Linked DNA regions of Streptomyces sp. 2114.4. The protein of the gene in region 2 interacts with the protein of the main gene of each other region in a pairwise test. Links are inferred from orthologs where the notes say so. Each region holds a gene or a part of one and is shown on either strand. Other genes may lie near its edges.

The links.
Region 1: the proteins of dnaE (region 2) and CFW40_RS16370 interact in binary tests that used the Escherichia coli proteins (3 or more experiments, as listed by UniProt). The link is inferred for Streptomyces sp. 2114.4 from one-to-one orthologs.

What each region holds. Positions count from the first base shown.
Region 1 is NZ_FYEY01000001.1:3,743,421-3,751,651, reverse strand. What follows is about bases 1,004-3,954. They hold CFW40_RS16370 (pyridoxal phosphate-dependent aminotransferase), read right to left. Parts: upstream 3,093-3,954; coding sequence 1,914-3,092; downstream 1,004-1,913. Other genes in these bases: CFW40_RS37095 (hypothetical protein), read left to right, coding at 3,290-3,580; CFW40_RS16375 (hypothetical protein), read left to right, coding at 1,004-1,716. Also shown: CFW40_RS16385 (hypothetical protein), read left to right, coding at 1-473; CFW40_RS16380 (hypothetical protein), read left to right, coding at 502-885; more of CFW40_RS16375, read left to right, coding at 991-1,003; CFW40_RS16360 (DUF2617 family protein), read left to right, coding at 4,025-4,546; CFW40_RS16355 (polyamine aminopropyltransferase), read left to right, coding at 4,811-6,535; CFW40_RS16350 (carbon monoxide dehydrogenase subunit G), read left to right, coding at 6,697-7,692; CFW40_RS16345 (aldose epimerase), read left to right, coding at 7,801-8,231. UniProt on the Escherichia coli protein: Shows aminotransferase activity with methionine and histidine as substrates, and to a lesser extent also with phenylalanine.
Region 2 is NZ_FYEY01000001.1:1,965,653-1,975,059, forward strand. What follows is about bases 3,793-7,919. They hold dnaE (DNA polymerase III subunit alpha), read right to left. Parts: upstream 7,545-7,919; coding sequence 3,993-7,544; downstream 3,793-3,992. Other genes in these bases: CFW40_RS08575 (hypothetical protein), read left to right, coding at 3,793-3,841; CFW40_RS08585 (DUF2252 domain-containing protein), read left to right, coding at 7,778-7,919. Also shown: CFW40_RS08560 (ABC transporter permease), read right to left, coding at 71-889; CFW40_RS08565 (ABC transporter ATP-binding protein), read right to left, coding at 969-1,901; CFW40_RS08570 (NYN domain-containing protein), read right to left, coding at 2,062-3,387; more of CFW40_RS08575, read left to right, coding at 3,662-3,792; more of CFW40_RS08585, read left to right, coding at 7,920-9,136; CFW40_RS08590 (hypothetical protein), read left to right, coding at 9,250-9,407. UniProt on the Escherichia coli protein: DNA polymerase III is a complex, multichain enzyme responsible for most of the replicative synthesis in bacteria. This DNA polymerase also exhibits 3' to 5' exonuclease activity. The alpha chain is the DNA polymerase catalytic subunit.

The DNA.
Region 1 (8,231 bases), 1.8 Mb from region 2 along the record:
AGTATGGGTTCATCCGGTCGAACGAGAAGATCGACCCGTTGCACGGGCCCGACGCCCGACAACGCCTCGGTCCACCACAGCTCTACCATGACAAGGAAAAGCGGGGCGCAGACGGCAACCCGCTGAACCATACGTGCGACAGGTATTCAACGGCATTCAAGGACAACGAGTCATTCATGCATGCCGAACGATATGCGCGCGAGCGAATTCCGGACAGTCCGCCGTACGAGGTCAAGTTCTCACCGGGTGACGCGTGGGGCCCCGGAAGTCACCACGGCAAGTTTCGCGGCTTCTATATCGACCCTGATAATCCGATGTCGAACGGCAAGGTCAACTACCGGGATGTGGACTTCAAGGATACCGGGATCGTTGCAGTCTACAAGCCGGACGGCAAGGGTGGGTTCAACCTCCATACGATGTTCCCGCAGCCGGCCATGAAGGAAAATTTCAGCCGTCACCAAGGGTCGCTGTGATTCGTGGAGTCTGGAGAGGTGGTGTGAAGTGAATATTCCTCCGCTTCGCTGGAGTTTTCGGCAGGTGCCCGGATGGGGAGAGGACGAAAGGCTCAGGAGGTTCTACGAGTCCTGCTTCCGGGGCGATACGATCCACGAGATCGGCGAATTCAAGCCGTATGCGTCCGACGGCAGCGAATTCGCACACCGCCTCCAGGTGAGCTTGGAATATCTGCTGGAGCAGCAGCCCGCCTCAACGAAGGACTGGCTGGGCCTCACCGGATTCCAGTTCTTTTCCGAGGGGGAGCTCTACGGGTTTCTTCTCGATGTTTACCACTACTTCTACGGCGATAGGGCGGAGCCGCCGTCGGCTCCCGATCCGGATCGCCCCCCACCGGGCAACCAGGATCAATTCTGGACAGAATGGAGGTGAATGTTCGAGAAGGTCACTGTCTGTACGATCAACTCGCATTACTTCCTTGGCCACTCCCCCGGCCATCGGCCTGGACCACGTCGACCGCGCAGTACGGAGCCCCGCATGCCCACCCGAGACGAGCTGCCCCCCCGCACCGGCCCGTGGGCCACCCGCTTCGACTCCGAGGAGGCGATGGTAGAGGCGGACAACGCCCTGCGTGAGGCCGCCCTGAACCAGCACGACCTCTCGCCGATTCTGCCCTTCGAGGCCGTTTACGGAGAGGGGGAGGGCTGCCTGGGGAAGGCCACCGCGATCACGATCGATCCGCGGCGGCCCTACAACTCCGACGGTGAAGTCAATTACGTCTACGCGGATTTCTCCACGCGCGGCCTGCTGTACGGCGTGTACCGCCCGGCCGAGCCGGTGGGGGACGCAGCGGGCGACGACGGGCCGACGACCGGGGCAGATCTCTGGAACACCACGCTCTACCCGTACCCGGGCGGCTACCGGGAAATCGACCCGGTCTCCGTACCGCTGGCCGACCTGGGGCTGGACGTACCCGGGATCGACCGTCGTTTCGTGCATTTCTGCGCCGGAATTCTCGGGGTCGAGGCGGTCGATGATCTCGGCATGCTTCGGGAGACGTTCGATCTGGCCTGGCCCGATTACCAGGACACGATTCGCGCGGGGCTCATGCATGTGGTGACGAACGAGCCGCTGACGGTGAGCCAGTGGTTCGACCTGACCTATGTGCAATTCCCCGACCAGCGGGAGCTGCGGGCCTATCTCGCGCAGGTCTATGCCTACCTCTTCGACGACTTCGAGGCCATGCCGGTCGCTCCTCAGTGACGCACGGAGCACGGTCCGGGATGCGGAGGGGAACGGTGCAGTATCAGGGGGCGGGGATGCCGCAGAGCGCAACGACTCTTTCCGTGGTGACCGGGACGGGCCGCCGGTTGCCCCGGCCCGGAGGGGCCCTCGCCCGAGAAGTGCCGGACGTGACGGCGGGACCCACGGAACCTGAGAGCGACCGGCGGCACCTCGCTTCAGAGCTTCTGGAGACGGTCCGCCGCGTCCCGTAGGACCGACTCCTGCTTGCAGAAGGCGAAGCGGACGTACGGGGCGCCCTGGTCCTTGTGGTCGTAGAAGACGGCGTTGGGGATGGCGACGACGCCGGCGCGTTCGGGGAGGGCGCGGCAGAAGGCGAAGCCGTCGTCGTGGCCGAGGGGGCGGATGTCGGTGGTGATGAAGTAGGTGCCGGAGGGGCGGAAGACCGTGAAGCCCGCCTCCGTGAGGCCGGTGGCCAGGATGTCGCGCTTGGCGCGCAGATCGTCACGCAGGGCGGTGAAGTAGCTGTCGGGGAGGGCCAGCGCCTCGGCGACGGCGTACTGGAAGGGCCCGGCGGAGACATAGGTGAGGAACTGCTTGGCCGAGCGGACGGCGCTGACCAGCTCCGGGGGTGCGGTGACCCAGCCGACCTTCCAGCCGGTGAAGGAGAAGGTCTTGCCGGCCGAGCCGATGGTGACGGTGCGTTCGCGCATCCCGGGGAACGACGCGAGGGGAAGGTGCTCGCCCTCGAACACGAGGTGTTCGTAGACCTCGTCGGTGATGACGAGGAGGTCGCGCTCGCAGGCGAGGCGGGCGATCTCGGCAAGCTCCTCGCGGGAGAGCACGGTGCCGGTGGGGTTGTGCGGGGTGTTGAGGAGGATCAGGCGGGTGTGGTCGGTGACGGCGTCGCGCAGTTCGTCCAGGTCGAGGCGGTAGGAGCCGGACGCGGGGTCGGCGCGCAGGGTGACCGGGACGCGACGGCCGCCGGCCAGCGCGATGCCGGCCGCGTACGAGTCGTAGTACGGCTCCAGCGCGATGACCTCGTCGCCCGGCTCCAGCAGCGCCAGCAGCGAGGCGGCGATGGCTTCGGTGGCGCCGGCGGTGACCAGGACCTCGGTGTCGGGGTCGCAGGAGAGGCCGAGGTGTCCGTAGAAGCGCTGTTGGTGGGCGGCGACGGCGGCGCGCAGCTCGGGGATGCCGGGGCCGGGCGGGTACTGGTTGCCGCGGCCGTCGCGCAGGGCACGCACCGCCGCCTCCCTGACTTCTTCCGGGCCGTCGGCATCGGGGAAGCCCTGGCCGAGGTTGATGGAGCCGGTCCGTACGGCGAGTGCCGACATTTCGGCAAAGATCGTGGTGCCGAATTCGGCGAGGCGGCGGTTCAGCAGCGGTCGGTCCATGGGCGCCATCCTCCGTCGAACCTCTGGAATTCCTCAACAGTGCTTTGAGATCGCGGGGGCCGGGCAGCAGCCCGTACGGAAGGCAGCGACGGCCGTCGACGAGGACGGCCCCGGCGCGGGACGGCGCCGGAGCGGCGCACCGGGCGCCGGACGGAGCGGGTGCCTCGCTTCGGGGGAACGAAAGGAAGGTGAGGCAGATGGGGATCGTGTATTTCCTGGTGGTCTGCGTGGTGGTGGTCGGCCTGCTGGCCCTGGTCTCGCGGAACGTGACCGGATCATGGGGCGGACGGGGCCGGGGTGGTTCGTCCGCGGCGGGCGGCGGCAGCTGGTGGGCCGGCGGTGACGGGGGGTCGAGCCTGGGTGGTGGGCACCACCACGGCGGTGGCGGGCATCACGGTGGCGGGGGCTGTGGCGGTGGCTCCTCCTGCGGTGGTGGCGGCTGTGGCGGCGGCGGTGGCGGTGGCGGCTGCGGTGGCGGCGGCTCCTGAGTCGATGGCGGGCTCCTGGGCCGAGGCGGGGTCCTGCGCCGAGGTGGGTTCCTGGGCCGACGGCGGCTCCTGAGTCGGCCGTCGGTTGCCCCTGAGCCGACATCCGGCTGCTTCTGCGCCGGATGCCCGTTTTCTCCAACTCCACTTGTGCGGAAGGGCTGTTGCTTGCCGCATATGCGCCTGGCGGGTTCTGATGAAGGCATCAACACCCGCTGGGCGCTTGGTTGTTGAACAGGTGAACTGCAGGGCCCCCGGGCGGATGGAAACCCGGAGAAGATGGGTAAAAGCGCTGTGGGCGACAGGGCTTTCATGATTCCCTCTCCCTGGAGAATCCCCCACGTTCTCCGTTCCCACGTGGGCACGAGCCGGCAGGCATGCGGATATTCCCTGCCTTCAACGGGCGGGCCGGCCCACCATTCCACTGCGTGCTTGCGGAGCCGACCCATGCTCACCACTTTGCAGACGGCGTACACCGATACCCGTGCCTCCGACCTGGCCTGGGCGCTGGGCAGGGAACCCCTGCCGGCCCTCGCCGTACTCGATCTCGAACTTCACGGCGCACAGCTGCAGTTGAGGCTGCTCGGCGCTTCTCACCAGGTGCTTCTCGAGGAGGAGCGCGGCACCTGTTCCGAAACGGTCGCCTGTATGCCGGGCAGCAGCACGCCGCTTCCGCTGGGGGTGGCGAAGCGGCTCGGGGACTGGGAGTACGAATTCGCCGCCCATGTGGAGACGCTGTCGCGCGGCTCGTTCGCCGGGCGTGCACAGGAATTGCTCGCGCTGGTGGCCGAGCATCCGCACGGCCTCGCCGGGACGTTCCCCGGCTCGCCGCACGCCTTCACGGCGATGCTGGCGCAGTGCCAGCAGGGCCAGGTGCGCTGGCGGACCTGGCACGCGTATCCCCAGGAGGGCCGCTTGGTGGCCACGCGTACCCGGGTGGGCGTACGGGCGGCGGTCGCGGCGGTCTAGCCGGAGTGGGCGAAAGGGGCCGGTCCGGCCGACGGAAGGGTGTGCGGCCGTGGGCGGCGCGAGGGGCGTACGAGCTGTGCGCCGGGGGTGTCGGTGCCTGGAGGGGCGCGGGCGGTGCCGGGTGCGCGGGCCGGCCGGCCGGTGTGGTGTGGAAGCGCACCGCGCTCCCCGTGTGAGGACGGTGTCCCCCCGGCGGGTGTGGCCCGCAGACTGCACCCGTGTGGGTGACGGAGAGGCACGGAATCGTCACGTAGCGTTCACTTTATGATCGACCCGCCAGAGCCCGTTCTCACCGGCGTCCCCGGGCCGCTGGAGGCCATGACGCCGGCGCGACTGCCCGTGCCGGCCGGGCCCGGCCGGCTGCTCGTCCTCGCCGTCGTCTTCGTCTGCGCCGCCTGCGGCCTGGTCTACGAACTCGAACTGGTCGCGCTGGCCACGTACCTGGTCGGCGACTCCGTCACCCAGGCGTCGATCGTGCTGTCCGTCATGGTCTTCGCGATGGGCGTCGGCGCACTGCTCGCCAAGCGGCTGCGCTGCCGGGCGGCGGTCGGTTTCGGCGCGGTCGAGGCCGGCCTGGCGCTGGTCGGCGGCAGTTCCGCCATGGCGCTCTACGCCTGCTTCGCCTGGTTCGGCCAGTCCCGCTCCGCGCTCGTCAGCTTCTCCCTGGCCATCGGCATCCTGATCGGCGCCGAGGTGCCGCTGCTGATGACGCTGATCCAGCGGGTGCGCCGGCAGGACGCGGGCGGCGCGGTCGCCGACCTCTTCGCCGCGGACTACGTCGGTGCGCTCGTCGGGGGCCTGGCCTTTCCCTTCCTGCTGCTGCCGCTCTTCGGCCAGTTGACCGGCGCCCTGCTCACCGGCGGCGTCAACGCGGTGGCCGGCGGCGTGCTGGTGCTGTGGCTCTTCCGCGACGATCTGAGCGCCCGCGCCCGCTGGACCCTGCTCGCCGCCAATGCCCTGGTCCTCGCGCTGCTGGCCGCGGGCGTGCTGCTGGCCGCGCCGTTCGAGCGGGCCGCCCGGCAGGCGGTGTACGGCTCCTCGGCGCGGGTCGCGGTGCAGACCGGCATCCAGGAAGTGGTGATGACCGGCGGTACGGGGGACGGAGCCGGTGCGGGGCGGGGGAGGAAAGGTTTAGGCGGGCCGCTGGCGCTCTATCTGGACGGCCGGCTCCGGGTCAGCGCGGAGACCGAATACCGCTACCACGAAGCGCTGGTGCATCCGGCGATGGCGGCCGGCCCGCACCGCCGGGTGCTGGTCCTCGGCGGCGGCGACGGCCTCGCGGTACGCGAGATCCTTCGCCACCGCCAGGTGCGCTCGGTCACCGTCGTCGAACTCGATCCCGGTGTGCTGCGGCTCGCGCGCCGCGACCCCGGCCTCTCCCGCCTCAACCATCACTCGCTCAGCGATCCGCGGGTGCGGGTGGTGACCGCCGATGCCTTCGAGTGGCTGCGGCAGCAGGGCCTGCGCGGGCGCGGCCGGCGGCAGGCGCCGTTCGACGTCATCGTCTCCGACCTCCCCGACCCGGGGATCGCGGCGAGCACCAAGCTCTACTCACAGGAGTTCTACGGTCTCGCGACGCGGCTGCTGGCACCCGACGGGCGGCTGGTGGTGCACGCCGGACCGCCGGTCGAGCGCGCGCGCCTGTACTGGACGGTGGAGTCGACGGTCCGGTCGGTGGGCCTGGCGACCGTGCCGTACCGCCTGGCCGGCCGGCCCGCGTCGTTCTACGGCGGCCCGGACCGCGCGGCCTCCCCCGTGGCGTCGGTGGACGCGGAGGTGCCCGCCGCCGCGCCGTCGGCCGGCCCGGACCGGTACTGGGGCTTCGTGCTGGCCGCGCGGCACCGGCCCCGGCTCGGTCTGGCGCCCGATGCGCCGCTGCCGGCCGGGCTCACCTGCGCGGAGCTGCAGGCCGGGCGGCGCGGCGAGGCCCACGACCGGCTGTCCGGGCTGCCGGCGTCGACGCTGATGCATCCGCGGTATCTCGACTGAGCGGGCGGGGGAGGTGCGAGCAGGGGAGGGGCTGGTGAGGGTCCCGTGAGGGAACGGGGAGGGTGCCGCGGATACGGGGGCGGCGCGGGAGCCGGGGCGCCGCGCAGAAAGTTCTGTCCGGGCGGCACGGGGTGCGGGGGTGCTGGGTAGGCTCCCATGTCATGGAGCATGAGGTGTACGTTCCGTTTCCCGTCGGGACCGTGCGGCAGGCGCTCACCGAGCCGGAGCGGGTGGCGCGCTGTGTCCCGGGAGTCCAGCTCGACGCCGATGCCGCCCCCCGGACCCCGGTGGGCAGGCTGCGGCTGCGTATCGGAAGCTCCACCATCACTTATCGCGGCACGCTGACGGTCAGTGCCGCCGCCGAGGACGACGGGTCCGGCGACGGCGGTCCGGGCGACCGCGGCACGGGCGGCGATGCCGCGGGCGATGCGGCCGCCGTGGTCACCGTCGAGGCGAAGGGCACCGAGACACGGGGCGACGGGTCGGTCGCGCTGACCCTGACCGTACGGCTCTCGCCGGCCACCGAACCGGGTCCCGGGACGACGCTGGCCTGTTCGGGCACGGTCCATGGCGACGGCCGGCTCGCCGAGGCCACCGACCAGGCGGCCCGGACCGCCGGCCGCAGGCTGCTGGACCGCTTCGCGGAGAACCTGGCGGCCGATCTGCGGCAGCGTCCGGTGACGGGGCGGACCGGCGACGGCCCTTCGGCCGGGGGCACCGCCGATGCGGCCGGGCCGGGGGTCTTCGGCACGGAGGTGCCGCCGTCGTCCCTGGAGCCGGGCAGTGACGAGGGCCCGGACGGTGAGGAAGGCGCCGGGGAGGCGGCGGGCCTCGGTGAGGCGGCCGGGGACGTCGGGGATCTCGATGCGGGGGACGCCGAGGACGTTTTCCGCGCGGCGCCCGACGGGCACCCCGAGCACGCCTACGGTCACGATCCGGACGGCCTCGCCCCCGCCGAGGCCGCGCACGCCCGCCGGACGATGATCGGGCGCAGCGCGGAGGAAGTCGACCACGCCCCGCCGCGCGGGCGGTACGCACCGGTGCCCGCGCCCGAACCGCACGGCCCCTCGGTGGCCCTGCGCTGGGCGGCGCCCGCCGCCGCCGTGGTGCTGGCGTCCGCCGTGGTCGTCGGCCGGGTGCTGCGCCGGCGGCGCTGACCCCGTCGTTCACCGGCCGGCCGCGCGCCGTCCCGGCGTTCCGCGTCGTCCCCGCGCCCCGTCCCGGCGTCCCGCGCCGGGGGCCGACGCACCGTTAGGGTCGGTCCCGTGAGTACCGACAACACCACGCGGAACGCGGCGCCGGACCAGGCGTCACCAGGCGTACGGCTGGCCGCCGGAGAGACCGAAGTGACCGTTCGTCCGGACCACGGCTGCCGGATCGCCGGCCTGCGGGTGGGCGGTACGGAGCTGCTGCGGCAGGGCGACAGGTACGGCTGTTTCCCGATGGTTCCATGGTGCGGCCGGATCGCGCACGGCCGGTTCCGCAACGGGGGCGAGCTGCACCAGATGCCCCTCAACGCCGCGCCGCACGCCATCCACGGCACCGGCCGCAACGTCCGCTGGCGGACCGCGCGTTCGAGCGCCACGGAGGCGGTCTTCACCTACGACCTGGCCGATCCGGCGGCGCCCTGGCCGTATCCGGGGCGGGTGACCCAGGTCGTCGAGCTGGCCGCGGACGGTGGCTCGCTCACCCTCAC
Region 2 (9,407 bases):
ACCCCGTCATCGTGCCAGGTGGGGCCGCTGGGACCGGAAGCAGGACGGCCGTTCGGTGTGGTGGGCCCCGTCATCGGGCCGCCGCCCGGCGGTACGCCCAGGTGGCGACGGCCAGCGAGAGCACCCCGACGGCCGCGCAGACGCCCAGGTCGGCACAGACCGCGACCCAGTCGGGATGCGGGTCGAAGCTGCGTGCCATCGCCTCCACACCGTAGGTCGAGGGCAGCAGATCGCGGGCCCAGCCGATCACCGCGGGCATCCGTTCGGCCGGCAGCACGCCCAGCAGCAGCGCCGCCGACATGCCCAACTGGCCGCAGAGCGTGGCGAGTTCGGGACGGGGGGCGAGCAGTCCGAGGGCCGCGCCCAGACCGGCCAGCGCCGCCCCGGCGAGCGGGAGCACGGCGGCCAGCACCCACAGGTGGGCCATCGGCAGCTGGAAGAGCACACAGCCGGTGACCGCGGTGACCACCGTCCCCGGCACGGTGAACGAGGCGTACGCGGCGGCGGCGCCGAGCACCACGGCGGCCGGCGGCACCGGCAGCGTCGCGTAGTGGTCGAGCCCGCCCCCGGCCCGCAGCTGCCCGAAGTACTGGGCGAGGAGGTTGAGCGCCACGAAGGCGACGACCAGCACGCTGGAGCCGGACACCACGGACCGGGCCGGATCGCCGCCGTCGACCACCCCGCGCAGCAGGACCATGATCCCGATGGACTGGAAGGTGGCGACGAACAGCAGCGGGATCCGAGCGACCCGGGCCCGGGAGAGCTGGGCGCGGTAGACGGCCGCCAGCGCGGGCACCAGGCGGGCGCGCGGCGCCAGCGGCGCGGCGGCCTCCTCGGGCCGTGCCCCGGCTTCCGGGACCGCCCCGGCCGCCGCCTGCACGGGAACCACACTCACGCCGTCACCACGCCTTCCTCGCTGCCCCCGCGGTACTCCATACGTCCGCCGCACCGGTCCCCGTTCACGTCCGTCACGCCTTGACCAGTCCCTCCGCCCGGCCGCCCAGGGCGAGGTACACATCCTCCAGGCTGGGCGTGGCCAGCGTGAAATCGTCCAGGGCCGCGAAGGCGGGGCCCGCGGTGACCGCGGCGACGGCGGACCGGGCCCGGTCGGCGGGCAGGCGCAGGGTCCAACGGCGTCCGGAGATGTGCGCGGCGGCTTCGAGGGCGGCGACCTCGGGCACCTCCAGCGGCGGGCGGTCGCGCCACACCAGCTCCAGCCGGACCTCCTCGCTCACCATTTCCTTCAGCCCGCCGGGCGTGTCGCAGGCGATGACCCGGCCGCGGTCGATCACCGCGACCCGGTCGAGCACGCTCTCGGCCTCCAGCACGTTGTGGGTCACCAGCACCACCGTGGCGCCGCGCTCGGCCCGGCGCCGGTCCACCGCGGCCCACACGGCGCGCCGGGCGACCGGGTCCATCCCGGTGGTCGGCTCGTCCAGGACCAGCAGCGGACGCTCGCCGATCAGCGCGGTGGCCAGGCAGGCCAGCCGCCGCTGCCCGCCGGAGAGCTTCTTCAGCGCCCGTCCGGTGAGGCCGTCGAGGCCCAGCTCGCCGATCACCGCGTCCCGCTCGGCGCGCGCCTCACGGGCGCCGAGGCCGCGCAGCCGGCCGGTGGTCTCCACGGCCAGCGCGACGGTCATCTCGTCCAGGGCGGTGGACTCCTGCCCCAGGTAGCCCAGCAGCCGGGCGGCCCGCTCCGGGTGGCGCACCAGGTCGTGGCCCAGTACGGAGATGCTGCCGGAGTCCGGGCGCAGCAGCCCGGTCAGCTGGCGGACCAGGGTGGACTTGCCGGCTCCGTTGGGGCCGAGCAGTCCGAAAATCTCGCCGCGGTGCACGTCCAGGGTGATGCCGTCGTTGGCGCGTACGGCGGACGCCCGTACCGCCCCGCGGCGCCCGCGCATCGCGGGGTACGTCTTGACCAGGTCCCGCACGGCGCACACCGGCACCCCGCGCTCCACCTGTTTTGCGCCCGTCCTCACGAGCTATGAGGGTACGCGTCCCCGGCCCGCCGCCGGGCCGCGGGGCTCGGCGAGCGGGCCGGGGCGGGGGCTCCGGGGCCGGTCAGTCCCCGGCCGGGGCGTGTTCGGCGGCCGTCCGCAGATCGACCTCGCGCCAGAATCCGGCCCGGATCGCATAGCGGTCGTGCTCGTCGATCTGGTCGTCCTTGTGGGCCAGCAGCCCGAACCGGGCGGCGTAGCGGAGCAGTTCACCGTCGATGCGGTGCGGGATGCGCGGGTACTCCGTGGACAGCTGCTGGAGGTGGGTGGTGTCGGAGAGCCGGTCGGTCCAGCGGCGGGCGAAGACCTGGCCGACCTCGAAGGGGTCGCCGCTGACGGCGGTGATGTCCTCCTCGCGGTCCGCCCAGCGCTGCTCGGCGCTGGTGAGCTGGGCGAGGGTGGGCAGGGCCGCGGTCTCGGAGGGTTCGCCGACCGGGCCGCCGCGCTCGACCCAGCCCTTGTCGGACGACCAGCGCAGGGTGGCGCCGGTCGTGGGTGCCTGCGGGGCGGAGCCGCCCGGGCCGGCGGCGCCCTGGCCTGCGGTGCCCTGGCCGGCGGCGTGGGCGCGGCCGAGTCCGGCCAGGTCCTTGGGGGTGGGGACGCCCCGGGAGCCCGCGGCCCCGGGGTCGTCCGCGGCGGCCGGGGCGCTCGCGGTACCGGCCGGCGGCCGGGAGACGCCATTGGCGCCGTTGCGCTCGTGGGCGTGCTCGGCGGCTTCCGGGCCGGAGGCGGCGGCTGCCGCGGCGGCAGCGGCAGCGACCGCGGACTCGGGCAGCGGGGCGGAGAGGATCGCGGCGATCTCGGGGCGCGGCACGGGCGGCGGGGCGCAGGGGCCGCCGAGTTCCTTGGCGCGGACCGCGCGGGTGATCCAGGTCCGGTCCAGCACCCGCCGTTCGTCGGCCTCGGCAACCAGGTCCTCGGACTGGTTGTAGTCGCCGTCGGCGGCCTGGACGGCCCAGAGGTGGACCGCGACGCCGTGCTCCTTGGCGGACATCAGGCCGGGCAGGAGGTCACCGTCGCCGGTGACCAGGACGATGTCGGAGCAGGCGCGGTTACGGGCGAGTTCGGTCAGCTCGGCGTGCATGGCGGCGTCCACGCCCTTCTGCGCCCAGCGTCCGTCACTGCGGGTCAGGGCGCCGAGCCGGACGGTGACCCGGGGCATCACCCGCAGCCGGCGGTGCTCGGGCTGCGGGACGCGGTCGGGGGCGCCGTCGAACCAGTAGATCCGCAGCAGCGGGCGTTCGGTGTCCGCCTCGGCGCGCTGCCGCAGTCCCTGGATGAGGGCGGCGTGATCCACCGTGATCCGGGAACGGGCGGGCTCTCCGGCGAGCAGGCTCGCCGCGGCGCCGAGCAAATACCCGGCGTCCACCAGGACGACACAGCGATCCACGATCCACCCTCTTCCCTGAGGTGCTGATGTCCGGTCGCCCCCCGGCTCGGCCCGTGGCACGAGTTTTTCTTCGGTTGTCCTTCGAGTCTGCCCGACCCTGCGGGCGTTAACTGCCCGAACTCGATCTTCGGCGTGGCGGATTCGGCAAGAATCTTGAGCACAGCGTGTGATCAACCCTTTAACACAGGGTAATTGCCCGAAATGCAGCGCTCTGTCCGGCGTGTAAGTCTGGTTCCGGCCCCGATCCCGGATTCCCCCCTCAGGAGGCACGATCATGGCCAAGGACAAGAAGCAGGACCGCAGTCAGCAGCAGAAGACGGCATCCGCGGCCGAGCGCGGCCAGCAGGAAGCCCAGAAGGCGAGCCTGGAGGCACAGTCCCAGGCGCGGTCGCAGGCCCAGGGCAGCCCGGCAGATGTTGCACGTAAGCACCAGCGGCGCTTCGGTCACAACTGATCTCAACTGAGCCACGCCGCACAGTGGTTGAGGGGCGCGTCCACTTCGGGCGCGCCCCTCGGGGTAGGGCGTGGTGCCAAGGGCCTGTCATCCAGGGTCTGTCCTCAAGGGCCCGGCTGTCGCGCGGCGTCTGCAGGCCCGCGGCCGGCGGTCAGCCCGCCAGGCAGGACGGGCCGAGCAGCACCTTGAGGTCACCGAACAGCGACGGGTCGGGCGTGACCCGGTGCCGGTCGAGCCGGAGCACGGTCGTCTTGCGTGCCCCCTGGAGTTTGATCCGCACCTCCGTGGAGCCGCGGTGGCTGCTCAGCACCTCGCCCAGCTTCTCGACCATCGGCGGGGTGACCTTGACCGTGGGAATGGTGATCGTCACGGGGGCGTTGGTGCCGGCCTCGGAGAGGTCGGGGACCATCATCTCCATGGCCACCAGCCGCGGGATGTCCTCCCGCTTGTCGAGGCGGCCCTTGACGAAGACCACGGTGTCCTCGACGAGTTGGGTGGACACCAGCTGGTAGGTCGCCGGGAAGAACATGCAGTCGATGGAGCCGGCCAGGTCCTCGACGGTGGCGATCGCCCAGGCGTTGCCCTGCTTGGTCATCTTGCGCTGCAGGCCGGAGATGATGCCGCCGATGGTGACGATCGAACCGTCGGAGTAGTCGCCGCCGGTCAGCTGGGCGATGGCGGCGTCCGCCTTGTCGGACAGCACGTGTTCCAGGCCGAAGAGCGGGTGGTCGGAGACGTAGAGGCCCAGCATCTCGCGCTCCTGGGCGAGGAGATAGGTCTTGTCCCACTCGATGTCCGAGAACTCCACGTCCAGACCGAAGCCGGGGCCCTCGTCCGCACTGTCGTCGCCCATGCCGCCGAAGAGGTCGAACTGCCCCTCGGCCTCCTTGCGCTTGACCTGGACGACGTTGTCGATCATCGGTTCGTAGTGCGCCGTCAGGCCCTTGCGGGTGTGGCCCATCTCGTCGAAGGCGCCGGCCTTGATCAGCGATTCGGTGGTGCGCTTGTTGCAGACGACCGCGTCGACCTTGTCGAGGTAGTCGGGGAAGGAGAGGTACTTTCCCTTCGCCTTGCGGCAGCGGATGATCGAGTCGACGACGTTCTGGCCGACGTTACGGACCGCGGTGAGACCGAAGAGGATCACATCGTCGCCCTGGGCGGCGAAGTTGGCCTCGGACTCGTTGACGTTCGGCGGCAGCACCTTGATGCCCATGCGGCGGCATTCGTTCAGGTAGACCGCCGACTTGTCCTTGTCGTCGCGCACGGAGGTCAGCAGCGCGGACATGTACTCGGCCGGGTAGTTGGCCTTGAGGTAGGCGGTCCAGTAGGTGACCAGGCCGTACGCGGAGGAGTGCGCCTTGTTGAAGGCGTAGCCGGCGAAGGGGACCAGGACGTCCCACAGGGCCTGGATGGCCTGGTCGGAGAAGCCGTTCTTGCGGGCGCCCTCCTGGAAGAGGACGAAGTTCTTCGCCAGTTCCTCGGGCTTCTTCTTGCCCATGACGCGGCGGAGGATGTCGGCCTCGCCGAGGGAGTACCCGGCGATGATCTGGGCGGCCTTCTGCACCTGCTCCTGGTAGACGATCAGGCCGTAGGTCAGGCCCAGGACCTCCTTGAGGGGCTCCTCCAGCTCCGGGTGGATCGGGGTGATCTCCTGGAGGCCGTTCTTGCGCAGCGCGTAGTTGGTGTGCGAGTCCATGCCCATCGGGCCGGGACGGTAGAGCGCCGAGACGGCGGAAATGTCCTCGAAGTTGTCGGGCTTCATCAGCCGCAGCAGCGAACGCATCGGGCCGCCGTCGAACTGGAAGACGCCGAGGGTGTCGCCGCGGCAGAGCAGCTCGAAGGTCTTGGGGTCGTCGAGCGGTACGGAGAGCATCTCCAGGTCGACGCCCTTGTTGGCCTTCACCATCTTGACGGCGTCGTCCATGATCGTGAGGTTGCGCAGGCCCAGGAAGTCCATCTTGAGCAGGCCCAGCGACTCGCACTGGGGGTAGTCCCACTGCGTGATGGTCACGCCGTCGGTGTGCCGCGTCCAGAGCGGGGCGTGGTCGACGATGGGCTCACTGGACATGATCACGCCGGCCGCGTGCACACCCATCTGACGGACCAGGCCCTCCACACCCTTGGCGGTGTCGATGACCTTCTTGACGTCCGGCTCGCTCTCGTACATCCCCCGGATCTCGCCCGCCTCGCTGTAGCGCGGGTGCTTGGGGTCGGTGATGCCGCTGAGGTCGATGCCCTTGCCGAGGACGTCGGCGGGCATGGCCTTGGTGAGGCGGTCGCCCATCGCATAGGGGTAGCCGAGGACGCGCGCGGAGTCCTTGATGGCGTTCTTGGCCTTGATCTTGCCGTAGGTGCCGATCATGGCGACCTTGTCGGAGCCGTACTTCTCCGTCACATACCGGATCACTTCGACGCGCCTGCGCTCGTCGAAGTCGATGTCGACATCGGGCATGGAGACGCGCTCGGGGTTGAGGAACCGCTCGAAGATCAGTCCGTGGGTGATCGGGTCGAGGTCGGTGATGCCCATGGCGTACGCCACGATCGAACCGGCCGCGGAGCCACGGCCGGGGCCCACCGCGATCCCGTTGTTCTTGGCCCACATGATGAAGTCGGCGACGACGAGGAAGTAGCCGGGGAACCCCATCTGGATGATGATGTCCATCTCGTACTCGGCCTGCTTCTGCCGGTCCTCGGGGACCCCGTCCGGGTAGCGGCGCTGCATGCCGGCCCGGACCTCCTCCTGGAACCAGGTGACCTCGGTGTAGCCCTCCGGGATGTCGAACTTCGGCATCAGGTCGCGCTTCTCGAACATCCCGCTGGTGTCGATCTGCTCGGCCACCAGGAAGGTGTTGGCGCAGCCCTCCTGCCAGGCGTCCGAGGAGTCGATGGCGTACATCTCGTCGGTGGACTTGAGGTAGTAGCCGGTGCCGTCGAAGCGGAAGCGGTCCGGGTCGGAGAGGTTCTTGCCGGTCTGGATGCACAGCAGGGCGTCGTGCGCCGTGGACTCGTGGGCGTAGGTGTAGTGCGAGTCGTTGGTGACCAGCGGGGGGATGCCGAGCTTCTTCCCGATCTCCAGCAGGCCGTCGCGGACCCGGCGCTCGATCTCGATGCCGTGGTCCATCAGCTCCAGGAAATACCGGTCCTTGCCGAAGATGTCCTGGTACTCGGAGGCGGACTTCAGCGCCTCGTCGAACTGGCCGAGCCGCAGCCGGGTCTGCAGCTCACCGGAGGGGCAGCCGGTGGAGGCGATCAGGCCCTCGGACCACTGGGCGATGGTCTCCTTGTCCATCCGCGGCCACTTCTGCAGCCAGCCCTCGGCGTAGGCGTCCGAGGACAGCCGGAAGAGGTTGTGCAGACCGGTCTTGTTCGCCGCCCAGATCGTCTTGTGGGTGTAACCACCGGAACCGGAGACGTCGTCGCGCTTCTGATGCGGCTGGCCCCACTGGATCTTGCGCTTGAGCCGCCGCGACTCCGGCGCCACATACGCCTCGATGCCGATGATCGGCGTCACCCCGGCCTTCTGCGCCGAGTGGAAGAAGTCGTACGCGCCGTGGAGGTTGCCGTGGTCGGACATGGCGATATGCGTCATGTCCATCTCGTTGCACGCCTTGAACATGTCCGACAGCCGCGCCGCACCGTCCAGCAGTGAGTACTGGGTGTGGACATGCAGGTGCGTGAAGGGGGGCCTGGACGGGGCTGCCACGGCGGGGGACCTCCAAAAGTACGAAACGGCGCGAAGCGCCTCGGCGCGGGACGGCGGTCGGACGGCCGGTGCACGGTCGGCGACGGATGGGTGAGACGGTCTCGAAGTCTACGACTCCCCACTGACAATCGGCGGGCACCGACGAGTAGCCTCGCGCGTTGTCAGTGGCAGATCCGCGACGGGTTCCGCCACGGCTCTCCGTACCCCTTCCGCACCTCAGGAGGCACCCAGCGATGCCGTCCCAGCACGCCCCGGCGCAGGACGCCGAGCAGCGCGGCGAGGAAATCCTCGCCGTCTTCGACACCGCCTTCGGGGAGCTGCTCGCCGCCGACCCCGCGGCCTTCCGTGTGAAATTCCGGAAGATGGCCGCCTCCGCCTTCGCCTTCTACCGGGGCACGGCCTGCCTGTTCTACCGGGACCTGGAGGCCGCGCAGGACGACGGCGGCAAGGACGGCGGCCCGTATCTGGACGAGCAGACCGGCCGGGTGTGGATCCACGGCGATCTGCACGCCGAGAACTTCGGCACGTACATGGACTCCACGGGCCGGCTGATCTTCAACGTCAACGACTTCGACGAGGCGTACGTCGGGCCGTTCACCTGGGACCTCAAGCGGTTCGCCGCCTCGGTCGCGCTGATCGGCTACGCCAAGGCGCTCAGCGACAAGCAGATCACCGACCTGGTGCGCACCTACGCCGCCGCCTACCGGGAGCGCATCCACGCGCTGGCCTCGGGGACGAAGAGCTCCGACCGGGACGAGCTGCCGCCCTTCACCCTGGACACGGCCGACGGGCCGCTGCTGGGCGCGCTGCGCATGGCCCGCTCGCTGACCCGGTTCGGGCTGCTGGACTCCATGACGGAGATCCGCGACTTCGAGCGCCGCTTCTCGGCGGGCGGCGGCAGCGTCGAACTGGACGCGGCGACCCGCTACAAGGTCCTCGCCGCCTTCGACGGCTATCTGGAGACGCTTCCGGAGTCCAGCCTGGACCGCCCGGACTCCTACCGCGTCAAGGACGTGGTGGGCCGCCGCGGCATCGGCATCGGCTCGGCCGGTCTGCCGTCGTACAACATCCTGCTCGAGGGCAACAGCGACGCCCTGGAGAACGACGTCGTGATCTACATGAAGCAGGCGCAGACCCCGGCCGTCTCCCGGCACATCACCGACCCCGCGGTCCGCGGCTACTTCCAGCACGAGGGCCACCGCACGGTGATCTCGCAGCGCGCCCTGCAGGACCACGCCGACCCGTGGCTGGGCTGGACCGAACTGGACGGCGCGGGCCAGCTGGTCGCCGAGATCTCGCCGTACGCCGTCGACCTGGACTGGTCGGACATCGACGACCCGGAGGAGATCGCGGCGGTGGTGGCCGACCTGGGCCGGGCCACCGCGACCATGCACGCCGCCGCGGACGACGAGAGCGGCCACTCGCTGGTGCCGTTCTCGACGGAGCGGGCCATCGACGCGGCCATCGCCGCCGACGAGGACGGCTTCGCGTCGCTGCTGGTCGACTTCGCGCACTCCTACGGCGCCCGCGCCCGCCGTGACCACCAGATCTTCGTGGACCTCTTCCGCAACGGGCGGATCCCGGGGCTGTAGGGCGGTCAGGACGAGAGGGCCGCCGCATGCCGTACGCACCGTATGCACCGGTGCGTACGGCTTCGGACCCCCTTAGCCGCCGCTTACCCCGGCCCATGGCACACTCGGCTGTAATGGACATCTCGGCGGCACACCTGCGGGCACTGCGCGCAGCGCTTTTCACGGCGCTGTGCGTGACGCTCTCCGCGGGTTCGCACGTCCTGCTGTCCCGTATGCCGCTGCCGCTGAGCCTCGTCAGCGCGCTCAGTGCCGCCGTGTTCGCCCTCGCCTA